4 regions of the Arthrobacter sp. BK1 genome follow, and region 1 is predicted to be linked to each of the others. Evidence: riboswitches for the same ligand, from Rfam matches in the RefSeq annotation. Region 1 holds a riboswitch; each other region holds the start of a gene.
The links. Region 1 has a riboswitch for cyclic di-AMP ahead of AC1MCA_RS06100 (M23 family metallopeptidase). Riboswitches for the same ligand answer to the same signal wherever they lie in the genome.
Positions count from the first base shown of each region.

Region 1 (4,193 bases):
CCGCCGCGTCAGGGATCATCGCCGCGCTGATCGGACTCGTGTGGATCATCCGGGCCCGGCAACTGAGAATCGCGTTCGACCGGCGGGCCCGCGGTCTGCGCCACTTCCAGGTGGTATCCCACCTGCGCGACGTCGCCCAGCCGGGGGACACAGCAAACGGCGCCGGCCGGGAGCAAAACCCGGACGACGCCGTCGGACGTTGAAGCGTCCACTACTTGCGGAGTTCGCCCACGACGAAGTCGATGCTGGCCAGCAGCGCGGAGACGTCATCGGGTTCGATGGCCACAAACGTGGCGATCCGGAGCTGGTTGCGGCCCAGCTTGCGGTAGGGCTCGGTGTCCACTACGCCGTTGGCCCGCAGCACCTTGGCGATCGCGGCGGCATCGATGGAGTCGTCAAAGTCGATGGTGGCGATGACGTTGGAGCGTTCCTCGGCCTTGGCCACAAAAGGCGTGGCGAAGTCCGACGCCTCGGCCCAGCTGTAGATCCTGCCGGCGGAGTCCGCAGTGCGTGCGGAGGCGAAGTCCAGGCCTCCGCTGGCGTTCAGCCACTGCACCTGCGCGTCGAGGGTCACCAGGGTGGAGAGCGACGGCGTGTTGTAGGTCTGGTTCAGCCTGGAGTTGTCGATCGCCGTCTGCAGGTCCAGGAAGTCCGGGATCCAGCGGTCCGTCGCCTTAATCCGGGCCGCACGTTCCAGGGCGGCGGGAGAGAACAGCCCCAGCCACAGGCCGCCGTCGGAAGCAAAGTTCTTCTGCGGCGCGAAGTAGTACACATCGGACTCGGCAACGTCAACGTCCAGGCCGCCTGCCGCCGAGGTGGCGTCAACCAGGACCAGCGAACCGGAATCGGCGCCTTCAACACGCTTGACCGGAGCCGCCACACCCGTGGAGGTCTCGTTCTGCGGCCAGGCGTAGACGTCCACGCCGGCTTCCGCCTTGGCCGCCGGGCGGGTGCCGGGGTCCGAGGTGATGATGGACGAGGCATCAAGGAACGGGGCCTTGTTGGTGGCCGAGGCGAACTTGGAGCCGAACTCGCCGAAGGACAGATGCTGGGCTTTCTTCTCGACCAGACCGAAGCTGGCGATATCCCAGAACGCCGTGGAGCCGCCGACACCCAGCACCACTTCATAGCCCTCGGGAGCGCGGAAGAACTGGCTAAGGCCCTCGCGGACGGACCCGACGAGGTTTTTCACCGGCGCCTGGCGGTGCGAGGTACCCAGGATGGTCCTGGACGCCGCGGACAGCGCTTCGATCTGTTCAGGCCTGACCTTGGAGGGGCCTGCGCCGAACCGTCCGTCCTTTGGCAGGAGGTCGGCAGGAATAGTGATGCTGGTTTCGCTCACAGGGGCTCCAAATTTCGGCGTTTGACATGACTCATGTCCGAAGGACGGTGGGGTGGCCGGCAGTGACTGCACAAAGGGCCTCCTTTATTCTGCCTGAACCGGCTATTTGGCACCGAACCGGCACCGTCATAGTCCAGTCAATGAGACAGAATGGCCCGGCTGCTGCATCGCCCGGAATTATCCGGACAAATTCAAAATAGGCTAAGCTTTTCACCGGACCTCGCCGCTGCGCCGGACGCGATACGGTGGGACAACGCAAGGTACTGCGCTCGAGGAGCTGAGCTGGATGACGGATCTGATTGATACCACGGAGATGTATCTTCGGACCATTTTGGAGCTTGAGGAAGAGAACATTGTTGCTCTTCGCGCCCGCATCGCCGAACGGCTGCGGCACTCGGGGCCCACGGTGTCCCAGACCATCGGCCGGATGGAACGTGACGGGCTGGTTGTTGTCTCGGGGGACCGCCACCTGGAACTGACCGGGACCGGGCGCAAGCGGGCCACCGAAGTCATGCGCAAGCACCGTCTCGCGGAGCGGCTCCTGGCCGACGTCATCGGCCTCGACTGGGCCTACGTCCATGACGAAGCGTGCCGGTGGGAGCACGTGATGAGCGAGCGGGTTGAACGGCGGATCTATGAACTGCTGAACCATCCCACAGAGTCCCCATACGGCAACCCGATCCCTGGGCTGGCCGCACTGGGCGGAGCACCGGCGTCCCTTCTTGACGACGGTGTGATCAATCTCCTGGAGGCCATGCAGGGCTACGGGCCCGATTCCACCATCAGGGTCAGCCGCCTGGCGGAGCCCATCCAGGTGGAGCCGGAGTTGCTGGTCCAGTTGGACGAAGGCGGGATCCGTCCGGGCGCTTCGGTCACCCTGGAGCGCGTAGGGGAGTACATCTCCGTCCGTGTTCCGGGCATTGAGGGAGCGCTCGAGCTGCCTCCTGAAGTGGCAGCGCACGTGTTCGTTTCCGTGGGCTGACGGGGCAGTCCTGCCTGCTCACGCGGGACTGAAGGGCTTTTGCGTGCCCGCTTTAGCGCAGTGACGGCTGATCTCCAAAGATAACGGAATTGTTACTGTCCGGCTTAATCATTTATAGTTTTAACAGAACGTCGATACAAAAGCGTTACCTGATCCGGAGCCGAGCTCTGCCAGCGGATCAGGTGCACGAGTCACTAACTGGCAGAGGCGGGGGAACCACAACCGGCAGTCGCAAGGCTGCCTTGGGGTGTAGTCCGTCAGCAGCAAGCCTCTCTCAATGAAGAATCCTCACGGGATATTTCTGCGCCAAGTGCTTGTCACGGCGGACCGGGTCTTTGATCTCTCTGACCCGAATCCGACAGCTAACTTCGCAGGCTATCCAGAGAGGAACATTTTTGACCACGCAATACTCCAGGGGCCGCCGTCGCGCTGCGGGCCCCACTTCGGCGCCGCGTGCGCCCGAGGTTATTACTGCCGACAGGCCGCGTGATTCGCAGCGCGAAGCCCGCCGTCGCCGGGGGCCCTTCCGGCAAATCACTGAATTCGCTTCCGCCAGTGGCATCGGCCAGAAGGCCGGCATCGCCCTGGCCGCAACCGGACTGGTCCTCACGGTGACGGTTCCAGCCACCAGCCCCGTGATGGCACAGCCGGAGCCGGGGCAGCCCGCATCGGCTGTTTCCGCCGCCCCGCAGCCCGAAGTCTCCGCCGCCGCCGGTGCGCAGATCGATTTCAGCCGCTCTTCCGTGGTCACGCAGGGCGATCCTGACGGCAAGCTCAAGCAACTACTGAGCGCCCAGTCTGCGGGCTCCATTACCCGTGCGGCCTCGGCGGGAAGCCTCGGCGCACCCTTGGCCCAGCTGGCCACCGCCTCACCGTTCGGCTTCCGGATCAGCCCCATCACCGGCGGTTCCGGCGACTTTCACCGGGGCCAGGACTTCGCCGCACAGTGCGGGACTTCGGTCCTGGCCGCCGCGAGCGGCACTGTGACGTTTGTTGGCTGGCACCAGTACGGCGGCGGCAACCGCGTGGTGGTGGACCACGGCAATGGCCTTGAAACCACGTACAACCACCTCTCGTCCGCCAGTGTGACCATGGGCCAGACGGTCAGCCGCGGCGACGTCGTTGCGCTCAGTGGAACCACCGGAGCCTCCACCGGCTGCCACCTCCACTTTGAGGTGCAGGTCAACGGCGAAGTCGTTGACCCGTCCGGCTGGCTCTGATCCAAATGATGGCCAACTATCAAATTCCAGTGACATGCCGTGACCTGAATGTGACATTGGCTGAGAAGTCCTGTAACGTCTAAATCGCGCCAGCTTTTCCGAAGCTGACGTTCTTGAGTGGATTGCCTAGCTCTGCCACCGCTCAAGGTCCGTTCGCATGAATTCGTCTGGCAGGGGCGGGGGAACCAATTTTGGCCTTTGATTCTGAAGGCCTTGGGGTTAAGTCACAAAGCTTCCCAGGAAGCCGCGTGGCCGGGTGCACTCCCATCCGAATCCGACAGCTCACCTCGCAGGCATTGGGAGAGGCTACCTTCGTGTCTTCACGCCATAATTCTGCGCGCCACCGTGCGCAAACGGTTCGCACGAACCCCTTGGGCTCAATGTCCAAGGCAGTAAGTGCAAACGCCGGGACCGTAGGTCGCCAGGCTGCTGTCATCGCAGCCGCGTCAGGTCTGATCCTGACAATGGGGCTTCCGGCCAACGCTGCGGATTCAACCGCCGGCGTGTCCGCCTCCACAGAATCCGGGTCAGCCCAGGCTGCCCTGGCCGTCACCGCGGCTCCCACGGCTACTGTTTCCTTCGAGCGTCCCGTGGTCAAGACCACCGCTGCGCCGAAGATCGAAACGGTCCGTGCGCAGTCAACGGCTAC
Region 1 covers NZ_CM155263.1:1,383,003-1,387,195, reverse strand. Annotated here, with positions in the region: partial or broken gene AC1MCA_RS06115 (MFS transporter) at 1-203, shown strand, start outside; gene serC (phosphoserine transaminase) at 212-1,342, opposite strand; gene AC1MCA_RS06105 (iron-dependent transcriptional repressor DtxR) at 1,629-2,324, shown strand; cyclic di-AMP (ydaO/yuaA leader) riboswitch at 2,498-2,716, shown strand; gene AC1MCA_RS06100 (M23 family metallopeptidase) at 2,720-3,544, shown strand; cyclic di-AMP (ydaO/yuaA leader) riboswitch at 3,689-3,854, shown strand; gene AC1MCA_RS06095 (C40 family peptidase) at 3,925-4,193, shown strand, end outside.

Region 2 (4,193 bases), 750 kb from region 1:
GTGCACGACGCCCGTGAACGCTGCGCGACACCGGTCGTTGCACCCGTCCCGGGGAAAATCGTGGCGGAATAAATGTTCGGATTTGGACTTGCCTAGTTGGTGACAGCCATGAAAAAACCATATGGGTGGTTTCCCGACCTGCACAGGGCCTCTCCCCCCGGGACCGACAGGGATCGGGTTAGCCAAGCACTAACCGCAATTAGAGAGTTCCCGCAACAGGGTGACCCACCACGAAAACATCCTCAAGGGCGGCGAGATCGAGCGGCGCAGAACTACGAACATGGTCCAGATGATCTCCCCTGACGCGCACGCCCACTTCCAGGCAGACAGCGACGTATCCGCACTCTTGGTACAGCTCCCCTAAACACCCCCGGTTCGCATCTGGCCAAGCCGCCAAGGCATGCTGAAGGCCGGTGATGCATTGCCCCCAAGGCATTGAATCACCGGCCTTCAGTGTTTCTATATGCCTGCGCGGACGAACGTGACGGCGCCCTTTGAGGTCATCCAGGTCAGGGGGTGGACGGCGGTTTCGTTCTTGCCATTAAGGCCGGAGCTGAGGACTTGGCCGTTGCCAACGTAGATGCCTACGTGGCCGGGCTGCATGACCATGTCGCCGGGCTGGGGGTCGGTGACGATGGTGCCGTAGTTCATGAACTGCATGGGGCCGAGGTCGCCGACGGGGATGCCTGCAGCATTCAGGGCGTTTTCGACCAGTCGTGTGCAGTCCTGGATCATGCCGATTTGGGCGTAGGCGGAGGACACCATAGTGGCGTTGATCCCGCCGGCTGCCGGTGCCGCAACGGGAACTGCAGCAGCAGGGGTGACTGTGATCTGAGCTTTGGCGGGTGCAGCGGCCTTCGCCACGACCGGAGCCGCGGCCACGGCCGCCTTGGGGGTCTCGACGGCGACAGGCTTGGGTGCTTCCACTACAGGCGCCGGTGTCGTCTTCACGGCGGGACGCTCGAAAGTGATCTGGACTGTGGCGTCTGCGCTGAGCGGGGTGTGTACCTGGCTGGTAATTTCCAGGTTTGATGCCGGCTCGGCCTCGCGCTGGGTTGGGGCGTCTGCTGCCTGGGCGGCGATGCCGCTGGTCAGGACGAGTCCGGATGCTGCTGCGATGACGGCGGCCTGGCGGCCGACACCGCCGGCGTTGTCGGCGACGGATTTGGACAGGACAGCCAGGGGGCTGGTGCGGACGGGGTGCGCGCGGCGGCGGCCGTGAGCTTTGCGATTGGGCATGAAAGGGCCTCTCCCACTGCCTGCGAGGTTAGCTGTCGGATTCGGATGGGAGACACCCGGCCGTGGTGATACACAGGTGCATCAGGCACGGCTTCACCCCGAGGCCTGTCGGTAGCAGACCGTTATTGGGTTCCCCGTCTCTGCCGGACGAATTTTGCGAACGGATCCCGGGCAGCGGCAGAGTTAGGCAAGTCTGCTCAGGAGTGCCGCATTCGGAGAACCGGCACGGCTTCAGACCCTACGTCACAGCAGCAACATTTGTCACATTTGCATAACGGCAATAGCGGCAGAACATCATCTGGGCCACCGGCTACAACATCCTCGCTGTTCCTGTAGCGGCCGGTGTCCTGGCCTTCGCCGGGGTCCTACTGTCCCGTCCAGCAGGGGGCGGTGCTGATGCCCTTGTCCACGATTGTGGTGGCACTGAAAGCCCAGCTGCTGCGGCAGGTGAAACTCAATGCCTCCCAGGCACGTTAGACAAGAGACGGTGACCGGCAGGGACACCCCTGCCGGTAGGCTTAAGAATCTGAAAACCTGCACGGAAGGGAGGAACCGTTGTGAGCGCACCATCGCGTGGACCCTTCACCGCGCTCCTCCTTCGGACCGGCTTCCTGACGGCGGCCCTGGCCATCATCGCCGGCGTCTTTGGCATGCACATCATGACCGGGGCCCACCACTTGAGCGCGGCGCACACCATGCCGGCAACAGCCGCCCAATCAACCGTGCACCTGCAAAGCCTCCCTGAGGACCACTCCCATCCACCGGGGACCTCCGGGGCTGCAGTGACCCAAGCGGCAACTGGCTCGCCTTCTTCTTCTTGCGCCCCTGCAGGTTCCTGCCCGGAGATATCCACCGGGGGCAATGCCTGCGTGCTGTCCCCGGGAAACACCTCGCTTACCGCACCTGCTCCGGGCATAGCGCCCTATGCCTTACCCGACTTCGGTGCGGCGGCTGCAGCCAGCACGAACTATTCCTACTCACCGGCCAGCCCCTCCCCCGGTGACCTCTGTATCAGCCGGACGTAAACCAGCATTGACGGCGCCGTGTCCTGCCCGGCGCACCGTCCAGCTATTTCGGCACGCATAAAACAGGTCCCCCGCAAGGGGCCATCACTGCATGCAATCCAAGGGCGCTGCGCGCCGCCGATACTTTTGAGGACCCTGATTTCCATGAAAAAGACCCTGACCATTCCCGCTGCCGCCATCGCTGCTGCGATCGCCCTCGCCGGCTGCTCCACCGGCACCGGTGCCGGAAGTTCCGCGACCAGCATGCCCGGCATGGACCACGGCAGCTCCGCGGCGCCATCAAGCTCAGCCCCGGCAACCTCGGCAGCAGCTTCGGCTGAGTTCAACGACGCGGACACGATGTTCGCGCAGATGATGATCCCGCATCACGCCCAGGCTGTGGAGATGAGCGACATCATGCTCAAAAAAGAAGGAATTCCCGCTCCGGTCACGGACCTGGCCGCCAAGATCAAGGCGGCCCAGGGACCGGAAATCGAGAAGATGACCGGTTGGCTTGAAAGCTGGGGACAGCCCACCGAATTGCCCACCGGCATGGCCCCGGGACACAGCATGTCCGGGATGATGGGTGCGGAGGACATGGCGAAGCTCGAGGCCGCCCAGGGCACCGAGGCCGCCAAACTGTTCCTGACCCAGATGGTCGCCCACCACGAAGGCGCCGTCGAGATGGCCAAGATCGAAACCTCCGACGGAAAGAACCCTGAGGCGGTCCAGCTCAGCAAGGACATCGTCAGCTCCCAGGAAGCCGAAATCCAGGAAATGAAAGACCTGCTGGCAACCCTGTAGCCAGCACACCACCGGCTCCGGCCCCGTCCCCCCGTGGGGCCGGCGCCTTCCCCCACCCCCCCATTTTCTGGACCACCCCTGGAGTTCCCGTGCCCCTGCACTTCATCCACCGAGGACGTCCCGCCGCTGGACTCACCGCGGCCGCCGCCCTCCTGCTGTCCGCCTGTTCCGTCGGCTCGCCAACCGGCACCGCCCCAACCACTGCGGCCACCGGCCTGCCCAGCTCCCACGTCCACGGCCTGAGCGTGAACCGCGAAACCGACCAAGTCCTGCTGGCCGCCCACGAAGGCCTGTTCGACGTCACCAAATCCCCCGCCACCCGAATCGGCGCCACCAATGACCTGATGGGCTTCACCGCAGCCGCTGACCAAGGTGTGTTCTATGCTTCCGGGCACCCGGGCCCCGGTTCGGACCTGCCCAACCCCATGGGCCTGATCCGATCCACAAACGGCGGAGAGACGTGGGAGCAGCTCTCCCGCCAAGGCGAATCCGACTTCCACGCCCTCGCTACAGCCAGGTCCGGAATCGTCGCCTACGACGGAACACTTCAAACCAGCCCGGACGGAAAGACCTGGACCCCGGCCGCAGCCGACTTCGTCCCGGCCGTTCTGGCCGGCAACCCCGAAACCGACACCGTTCTTGCCACCACCCGCGAAGGGCTCCAACGTTCCCGTGACGGCGGGAAAACCTGGGAACTGAATACAGCAGCGCCCATCATCCAATTCGTTGCATTTGCCAGCGGCACTGAAGTCTTCGGCGTCGAGCCGGAGGGTTCAGTCCAATTTTCAGCAGACGCGGGAACAACGTGGGCCCCCACCGGCCGGATCGAGGGTCAGGTCCAGGCGATCTCCGCCGTAAAGAAGGCAGACGGCAAACCATGGATCTGGGCCGCCACCACTGGTGGGCTCGTCGTATCCCCTGATGGCGGTGTGGTGTTTCATGCCCCTGCCGCTGTCCGATGAGCACCACCGGTTCCATTGCCTTCATGGGTCTTACCTGTGCGCTGATAATCGCGGCGGTGTAAGGGGCTTCCCCGATGGAGCATCAGGAGAGAATCTGGTTCGTGGACCCGGTGACGCTGCGGGACGTGGTCGCGGACAGGGATGCGATGGAAGCCCGGCTGGACAGTTGCACCGGCCTGGAACG
Region 2 covers NZ_CM155263.1:2,137,770-2,141,962, forward strand. Annotated here, with positions in the region: gene AC1MCA_RS09650 (hypothetical protein) at 221-364, shown strand; gene AC1MCA_RS09655 (NlpC/P60 family protein) at 460-1,239, opposite strand; cyclic di-AMP (ydaO/yuaA leader) riboswitch at 1,243-1,408, opposite strand; partial or broken gene AC1MCA_RS09660 (hypothetical protein) at 1,527-1,716, shown strand; gene AC1MCA_RS09665 (hypothetical protein) at 1,797-2,264, shown strand; gene AC1MCA_RS09670 (DUF305 domain-containing protein) at 2,409-3,047, shown strand; gene AC1MCA_RS09675 (F510_1955 family glycosylhydrolase) at 3,137-4,009, shown strand; gene AC1MCA_RS09680 (hypothetical protein) at 4,084-4,193, shown strand, end outside.
Region 2: linked by a shared signal. The riboswitch ahead of AC1MCA_RS09655 (NlpC/P60 family protein) and the one ahead of AC1MCA_RS06100 (M23 family metallopeptidase) in region 1 are both predicted to bind cyclic di-AMP.

Region 3 (4,193 bases), 190 kb from region 1:
GGCGGCCCGCCTGCTGGGTGTGGAGCCCGGAGATGCTGTGGTGTTTGAAGATGCGCCGGCGGGAATCGCGGCAGGGGTGGCCGCAGGCATCCGGACCATCGCCGTGGGCTCCAACACGGGAGCGCTGCCGGCCGGCGTCCTGCATATTCCTGACTACTCGGCAGTCTCGGCGTCGCTGGGCTCAGATGCGCTGGGACGAACGACTATTTCTTTCCGGCTTTGAGATCGTCCACTACCTTGGCGATCCGCCGCTCCCGGGTTTCCGGTGTTTTGGCGTCAGCGAGGGGCTCCACATAGCGCCGCTGACTGCTGTAGCTGAGGGTGGCGTAGAACGCCTGCGCCTCAGGTTCGGCTGCCAGAGCTGCGGCCAGATCGTCAGGAACCTCGACGATGCGCGGTTGCGTGTCCAGCTCGACGTGCACTTCCACAGTGTCACCGGCCGAGACCCCCGTGAACTCGCGGTTGTGCTGGCTGACGGCGATCAGGTTCTGGCCGCCCATCACGGCGATGCTGCTGCGGTAGCTTTTGCCGTTGATGGTCACCACCACCGGAGGACGCTTGCCCGCTCCGAGTCCGGCAACCACCTCCGCCGGAACCTCGATGCCGGTCTTGTTGCCGCTGCCGAGAATTGTGGTGGTGAATTCCATGGCCCCAGTATGCCGCGGCTTGTGCAAAGCCAACAGGTGCCGGGGCAACAGGTGCAAGGCCAGCAGGGACCAGCTGTGCTTAGTACCAGTTGTTCGAGAGGTGGAAGTTCAGCGCACCGCAGGGCGACTGGTAGCGCTCCTGGATGTAGTTCAGGCCCCAGCTGATCTGCGTGCGGTAGTTCGTGCGGTAATCCGCGCCGGCGCTCGCCATCTTCTCCGCGGGCAGTGACTGGACGATGCCATATGCGCCGCTGCTGGGGTTGGTGGCCGTGGTGGTCCAATCGGATTCCTTGGTCCAGAGCGTCTTCAGGCACTGCATCTGGTCAGCGGCCCAGCCATAGGACGCCAGCTGCCCCGCTGCGTAGGCCTGGGCGCCGGCCGGGTCATCTACCGCCACAACAGGAGCAGGCGCCGGGACAGGCGCGGGAGCGGGGGCCGGAGCAGGAGCGGCGGGTGCCGGCTCGGCGGCCTGCGGGGCAACACTGATTTCTGCCGGTGCGGCTTCCGCGGAAGGCTTGGCCTGGATTTCGGCCTTTTCGAAGCTCAGGTTGGAATCCCCGGCAGCGGAGGCGTCGGCCGTCGGTGCAGTCTCGCTGGCCGCCAGGAAATCGGCGTCTGAGGCATGGCCGGCAGCGCCGACGCCAACAAGGAGGGCGCACGCCGCGGTGAGGACGGCTGCACGCCGGCCCAGGGAGGGAAATTTCGTTCGGGGTGACGTGGGGGAAACGGGCTCGGACGTTGCCGTTGACTCCGCTTCGGTAACTTTTCGGCCGCTGTGGAGATTCCCTGACCCGTTTTCCGGGCGCGTTTGTACCTTGAATTCAGACATGATGGATCGCCTCTCACACCTGCGGAGTTAGCTGTCGGGTTCGGATGAGGGCATCCGGCCACACGGAAAATCACGTGCTGGCTTAACCCCAAGGGCACTCGTGGCCCGGGACCGTGGGTCCCCCGCCTCTGCCTCTGAACGCGGAATCCGGGAAGCGGCAGAGCTTGGCGTCATCCGGATATGCAGACCGATAGAGCTGCACTTAATCGACGGTACAGGAGCTCGGCGCTTAAGTCACATTTTGGTAACGGAGATCACGACGGCGGCGTGTCGACTTGCTGGGTCAGTGGATGGCGGGAAGGCGAAGCTTGAAAACAGTGTGGCCGGGGCTGGACAGTACGGTCACGGTTCCACCGTGAGCCTCCACGATCGACTGGACGATGGACAGGCCCAGTCCGCTGGTGCCCTCGGATGCAGCGGATCCGGAAGCCGGTGCCGTGCCCGCGCGGGCGGCGTCTGCGCGGGCAAAACGCGAGAAGGCCTTGTCCACGAAGTCAGCCGGCATGCCGCCGCCGTCGTCCGTTACCGTCACTTCGGCGCTTCCATCACCAGCCCTGCAGACCCTGGTAACCACAGTAGTGCCGGGAGGAGTGTGCTTGCGTGCGTTGGAGAGCAGGTTCACCAGAACCTGGCGCAGCTGTGAGGCGTCGCCGGTGACAGCAATCGGCTCATCCGAAAGCTCAAGACGCCAGGTGTGGCCCGGGGCGATAACTTTTTCGTCGCTGACAGTCTCAATCACCAGCTGGGTGAGGTCCACTTCGCTGAGTTTCAGCGGCTGGCCCTCGTCGAGCCGGGCGAGCAGGAGCAGGTCCTCCACCAGGGTGGTCATGCGCTCGGACTGGCTCTGCACACGTGCCAACGACTTCCGGCCGTCCGGCGTGAAGTTCTCGGTCATCCTCATCAGTTCCGTGTAACCGCGGATGGCCGTTAATGGGGTCCGTAGTTCGTGGGACGCGTCGGCCACGAACTGCCGCACTTTGGTTTCGCTCTTTTGCCGCGCCTCCAGGGCGCTGGCCACGTTGTCCAGCATGAGGTTGAGCGCGTGGCCGACGCTGCCCACCTCGGTTCCGGGATTGGAGTTCGACGGCGGGACGCGCACCGCGAGTGCCACCTCTCCGGCATCCAGGGGGAGCCGGGAGACCCGGGTGGCGACTTCCGATAGCTGCTCCAGCGGCTTCATGGTGCGTCGAATGAGCACGGTCCCGGCAAGTCCGATCAGCGCCAGGCCGCCGAGGGAAACGAACGTGAATGTCCACACCAGCGAGGTGAGGGTGCTTTCCTTTGCGGCGAGCGGAAGACCGGTCACCAGCACGTCGCCGTAGCCTGTTGCCACGGCGACAATCCGATAATCCCCAGTGGACAGCGAACGGTCTACGGGATTTCCGTTCTGCGCCAGGGCGAGCAGGGTCTGTTTGTCCTCTGAGCTGAGGGCGGAGCGTGTGGTGTCCGGGTCCAGGTAGCCGCCACTGTTGATCTGGCCGTTTACGATGCGCGCATTGAGGGTTCCGACACTCTGGCCACGTGCGTCGAGCGGGTCCCTTCCGTTGAATCCGCCCGCGGGAGGCCGGCCGGGATCGTTGGACCGGGCGGCGGCCTGGCTCAGCTGTTCGTCGAGTTGCCGGGTGAGGAAGGAGTCCATCGAGGCGTAGCTGAACAGCCCCACAGCGCCGCAAATGGCCACCAGCAGGGCCATGGCAAGCAGTACAAGGCGGGTGCGCAGGTGCCAGTTGGCGGGTTTGAGCCAGCTCCGTGCGGCTGGCGGGGTTGCCCGTGGCGAGGACATGGAGGCGCTACTCCGCCGGCTTGATGACGTAGCCGGCGCCGCGCACGGTGTGGATCATGGGCGGGTGCACCGAGTCGACTTTTTTGCGGAGGTAGGAAATGTAGAGTTCCACGATGTTGGCCTGGCCGCCGAAATCGTAGTTCCAGACGCGGTCCAGGATTTGGGCCTTACTGATCACACGTTTGGGGTTCTCCATCAGGTAGCGGAGCAGCTCGAACTGGGTGGCCGTGAGCTGGATGTCGTCGCCGGCGCGGATCACCTCGCGGGTGTCGATGTTAAGGACGAGGTCACCCACCACAAGTTCGGCGGTGTCCATGGCTGCAACGCCGGACCGCTGAACCAGGCGGTGCAGCCGCAGCAGGACTTCCTCCATGCTGAACGGCTTCGTGACGTAATCGTCCCCGCCGGCCGCCAGGCCAACGATCCGGTCCTGGATGGCGTCCTTGGCGGTCAGGAAAAGCGCAGGAACCTCCGGCGCGAAGGCGCGGATCCGGCCCAGCAGCTCAACGCCGTCGAAGCCTGGCAGCATCACATCCAACACCAGGACGTCAGGGCGGAACTCTTTGGCGAGTTTGACGGCCTCGGGGCCATCGGCGGCCACGGCAACAGACCAGCCCGCCATGCGCAGCCCCATGCTCATGAGCTCGGAGAGGCTGGGTTCGTCGTCAACCACCAGTGCGCGGATGGGGGAGCCGTCCGGGTGGGTGAGCTGCGGAAGGTTGTTGGTCATGGAGTGCGAAGTGGCCATGTGACAACTCTCCGATCTTTCGGTTAGCGCGCGCTATGGGATTCCTGTGAGCGCGCTGTGAATCCCAGCCTAGCGAGCTCAATGCAGGGAGCCCGCCCGTCGTTGGTCCATGTGGGTCATGCCGGTCCGCTCACGGATGATTCTGAGCCCGCCGGGGGCTGCGGGCCCGGCGGACCACTACGAAAA
Region 3 covers NZ_CM155263.1:1,568,280-1,572,472, reverse strand. Annotated here, with positions in the region: gene AC1MCA_RS06910 (HAD-IA family hydrolase) at 1-223, shown strand, start outside; gene AC1MCA_RS06905 (DUF1905 domain-containing protein) at 204-647, opposite strand; gene AC1MCA_RS06900 (aggregation-promoting factor C-terminal-like domain-containing protein) at 727-1,476, opposite strand; cyclic di-AMP (ydaO/yuaA leader) riboswitch at 1,482-1,632, opposite strand; gene AC1MCA_RS06895 (HAMP domain-containing sensor histidine kinase) at 1,760-3,259, opposite strand; gene AC1MCA_RS06890 (response regulator transcription factor) at 3,267-4,007, opposite strand.
Region 3: linked by a shared signal. The riboswitch ahead of AC1MCA_RS06900 (aggregation-promoting factor C-terminal-like domain-containing protein) and the one ahead of AC1MCA_RS06100 (M23 family metallopeptidase) in region 1 are both predicted to bind cyclic di-AMP.

Region 4 (4,193 bases), 1.8 Mb from region 1:
GCCGGCGTCGGGCTCGGAACGGGCGCCGGTGCAGCCGCCGGTGGCGCGGCAGGTGCCACCGGCACAGGGTTCACCGGCGCAGGGTTCACCGGTTTCTGGACAGCTGCCAGGGCAGCCGCCTTGGCCGCCGCCTCCGCCTGCTGCCGCGCCTGCGCGGCAGCAGCGGCACGCTTGGCTGCCTGGGCATTCTCATAGGCGGCGAGGGCCGCCTGGCCCTGCCGGAATTCACCTTCCACAGCCGCCGTTGACCCCTTGAGGGATGCCAGCTGAGCAGTGAGCTCCTGACCGTGGTCGTGTTGTTCCTTAATCTGCCGGGACATGGCTTCCTGGGCTGCCTGGGCGGAGTCGAGCTTGCTCTTCGCTTCCGCTGACAGCCGCTCACGCTCTGCCCGGGCCGCTTTCTCCTGGTCAGCGAGGGCTTGGGACACCCGCTCGGCAGCGGACGCCTTGCTGACCAGGTCGGCGGTCTTGTCACTGACAATCCGGACGATGTTGAGGCCCTGGATGCTGTTGGTCTGCACGGCGTCCAGGGCCACGAAGAAGCCCATGTTGGTGCCGCCGGTCTTATACGACTGGGCCGCCAGGGCTCCGATTTCCTTTTTGTGCTGTGCCAGTCCGGCGGTGGCGCGGGCGGTCCGGGCGGTCAGTTCGTCCAATCTTGAGCTGGCTGCCTGGAGGGCTGTCTCCGCGACGGCGTACTCGGCCGCGGAGGTGACCGCAGCTGTCCCCAATTCTTCGGCCCTGCTCTGAAGCCCGCCCAGAAGGTCATTGATTTTAGCCACCTCCGCGGCTTTCCCGGCCTCGCTTTGCTTGGCGTTCTCCACGTCCTGCCATGACGGATAACCGGCGGGCGGTGCGTCGTCCCCAGCGTGTGCCGGCAGCATTGATAACGAGGCGGCAAAGGCCAGCGCCAAGGTTCCTGCAATGACAGGCAGCCTCACTTTATGGAGAAAACGCGACATAGTTTGTGAGCCTACCCGGCATATACGGCATTCCGCCCCTGACCTGCAACATCGTTACGGTCAGGTGTCCAAGCGGGCGCAGAAGCGAGGCACTTCTACCGCTTACATTCCGTTACCGGAATGTGACATTGCCGTCGAACAGAGGTTATGGTCGTCCGGTGCCCCGGTTAAAAGCCGGGACATTCCCGTCAGTATGCCGAGCCCTGCCGCTGAACCGGGACCCCAGTCGCTTTCAACTGGCAGGGACGGGGGAACCACGTTTCCACGGCTTCGAAGGAAGCCTTGGGGTTAAGTCGATACCGCTCCGTCCTTGACGGAGGCGTTGCCGGCCGGGTGTCTCCGACCCGAACCCGACAGCTCACCCCGCAGGCATGGGAGAGGCAATCAACCATGTCAAAGAACACCACTTCCGCACGCCATCGTGCCGTTGCAAACCGCTCTATTGTGCTGACGGGCCTGTCTTCGACAGCTAAAGCACACGCCCGCACCATCGGCAGGCCAACCCTCATCGCTGTGGCCGCGTCCGGCATGCTCTTCGGTGCCGGAACTGCAGCCCAGGCCGGCGTCCAGGGCCCGGACGCGTCCGGGACCACCAACGTCCAAGGACAGGTCAGCGCGCCGGCGGCTGCCCCGGCCGCTGCTCCCGCAGCAGCCGCAGCCAACGTCCACACCGTCGTATCGGGCGACACGCTGGGCGCAATTTCCGCCGCCTACGGCGTCACCCTCAACGACGTACTGGCCGCCAATGGCCTGTCAATCGCGGCCATTATCTACCCCGGCGACCAGATCCAGATTCCGGGCGCCGGCTACGCCGCACCGGCACCTGCCCAGGCAGTCGCTGCCCCGGCCGCTCCGACCAACACCGGCATCCGGCTGGCCTCCACCGCGGCACCCGCCGCTCCTGCAGCCCCGGCTCCGTCCGGTGCCGCAGGCTCCGCGATCCTGGCGTCCGCCTACTCGCAGGTGGGAATCCAGCAGGATTGCACCGCCATGGTGGAGAAAGCCCTGCGTTCGGTCGGCAAGAGCGTGGGAGACCTGGCCCCGGGCCAGTTCTTCCAGTACGGCAGCGTGGTGGGTGCACCGGCCGCCGGTGACCTCGTCATCACGGCCGGCCACGTGGGCGTTTACGCCGGCAACGGCCAGGTTGTCAGCGGCGGCGTGGACGGTTACAAGACCGAAGTCCACTCCATCAGCTGGCTCACGGGAGCGTCGTTCGTCCGCGTAGCGTGATCCCGGCCGGAACCGACGGCGGCGGGGCAGCCGCAAGCCGCCCCGCCGCCGTCGTCCGCTGTTTCCTGCGCTCAGGTCCCGCAGAAAGTCCGGTAGCTCCCGAAGTCATCCGGAGCGGGGCCGGCATAGCGATCCAGGCCCGGCCGCTCCGTGTAGGGGTCGGCCAGCACATCCACCAAACGGTTGAAAGGGCCCATGTCTCCGCCTGTAGCGGCGGCAAGGGCTTCCTCAACCAGGTGGTTCCGGGGGATGAATGCCGGGTTGGTCCGGTCCATGGCCTCCGCCTCAGGAGCCAGGGCGCGCCAGCGTTCAGCCCATGCCTCGAACGGCCCCGGGTCCACGAAGTGGGCACGGGCATCTTCAGTGGTCCCACGGGCTGCTGAACTGAGGCTCCGGAAGAACGAGGTGTAATCCACGTCCCCTTTCTCCAACATGGCCAGCAGGTCCACTGCCAGCGACGACGCCACATCATTGCTTGCGGCCGCGCCCAGCCCCAGTTTGGCCTTCATCCCGTCCAGCCACGCGGCGCTGTACTCCATGCGGAAGGCGCCGAGGGACTCCACGGCCAGAGCAACAGCCTGTTCCTGATCCTCATGAAGCAGGGGCAGCAACGCCTCGGCGAGCCGGGTGAGGTTCCATTCAGCGATCAGCGGCTGGTTGGCGTAGGCATAGCGTCCACCCTGATCGATCGAGCTGTAGACGGCGCCGGGGTTGAAGGCGTCCATAAACGCGCACGGACCGTAATCGATGGTTTCGCCGGAGATCGCCATGTTGTCCGTATTCATTACACCGTGAACAAACCCCACCAGCATCCACCGGGCCACCAGCGTCGCCTGGGCAACTATCACCGCGTCGAAAAAGGCCACATAAGGCTGTATGGCCTTCGCCGCATCCGGATAATGGCGGCCGATCGCATGGTCAGCAAGGCGGCGGAGGAGGTCCGTGTCTCCATTGACCCTGGCGAACTGGAAAGTCCCCACACGCAGATGACTGCCCGCGACCCGGGTGAGTACAGCGCCGGGCAGCATCGTTTCGCGGCGGACCGGCCGCCCTGTCCCGACGACGGCGAGTGACCGCGTCGTGGGGATGCCCATCGCGTGCATGGACTCGCTGACGAGGTATTCGCGCAGCATCGGACCGACGACGGCCAGGCCGTCTCCGGCGCGGGCGAACGGTGTGCGGCCGGAGCCTTTGAGATGGACGTCGCGGAGGCGCCCGTGGACGTCCGTGACTTCCCCGAGGAGCAGCGCCCGCCCGTCGCCGAGAATCGGCGAATAGCCGCCGAACTGGTGCCCGGCATACGCCTGGGCAACCGGCGTGGCACCTTCCGGGATCAGGTTGCCGATCAGCTGGCGTATCCCTTCGGGGGTCCGCAGCTCAGCCGGGCTCAGGCCCAGCTCTGCAGCCAACCGCTCGTTCAGGACCAGGAGTTGCGGGTCCGGGGCCTCCTCGGCCTGCCAGGGAACGGCCAGCTCTTCGAAATCACGGGCGAAGCGGCCCTCGAAGGTGAGCGTGGTTGTGGCTGCGGCTCTCATCTTTCAAGACTACCCGCGGGGCGTGCGTCCGCTGCCTTCAGTGCCAAAATCCGCCGTCTCCGCTCCGGTGTGCGGCGCCTGCCCCTAGGGCAGGGCTACCTGCGACCATGGCCATCCCGTCGGCTGAGGTGGAGCCGACTCTCAGACGTGCTGCTTGAACCAGGCCAGCGTGTCGTTCCAGGCCGCGGTGGCCTGTGCCTCGTTGTAGCGCTCGCCGGTGTCGTTGTGGAAAGCGTGGTCGACGCCGGGATACACGGTGAGCTGGTACTTGATGTTGTTTGCTGCCAGGGCATCGCGGAGGGCGGGCATGGCCCCGGTGATCCGCTGGTCGCGTTCAGCATAGATGCCGAACACCGCTGCCTTGATTGACGGAACCTTGGCCAGGTCAGGGGCGGGCCCATAGAACGCAGCGGTGGCTTTAAGGCCAGGCAACTCGGTTGCCGCCTGCCAGGTGATGCCGCCGCCG
Region 4 covers NZ_CM155263.1:4,222,187-4,226,379, reverse strand. Annotated here, with positions in the region: gene AC1MCA_RS19385 (coiled-coil domain-containing protein) at 1-782, opposite strand, end outside; cyclic di-AMP (ydaO/yuaA leader) riboswitch at 1,160-1,349, shown strand; gene AC1MCA_RS19380 (LysM peptidoglycan-binding domain-containing protein) at 1,353-2,192, shown strand; gene AC1MCA_RS19375 (protein adenylyltransferase SelO) at 2,264-3,727, opposite strand; gene AC1MCA_RS19370 (dienelactone hydrolase family protein) at 3,869-4,193, opposite strand, start outside.
Region 4: linked by a shared signal. The riboswitch ahead of AC1MCA_RS19380 (LysM peptidoglycan-binding domain-containing protein) and the one ahead of AC1MCA_RS06100 (M23 family metallopeptidase) in region 1 are both predicted to bind cyclic di-AMP.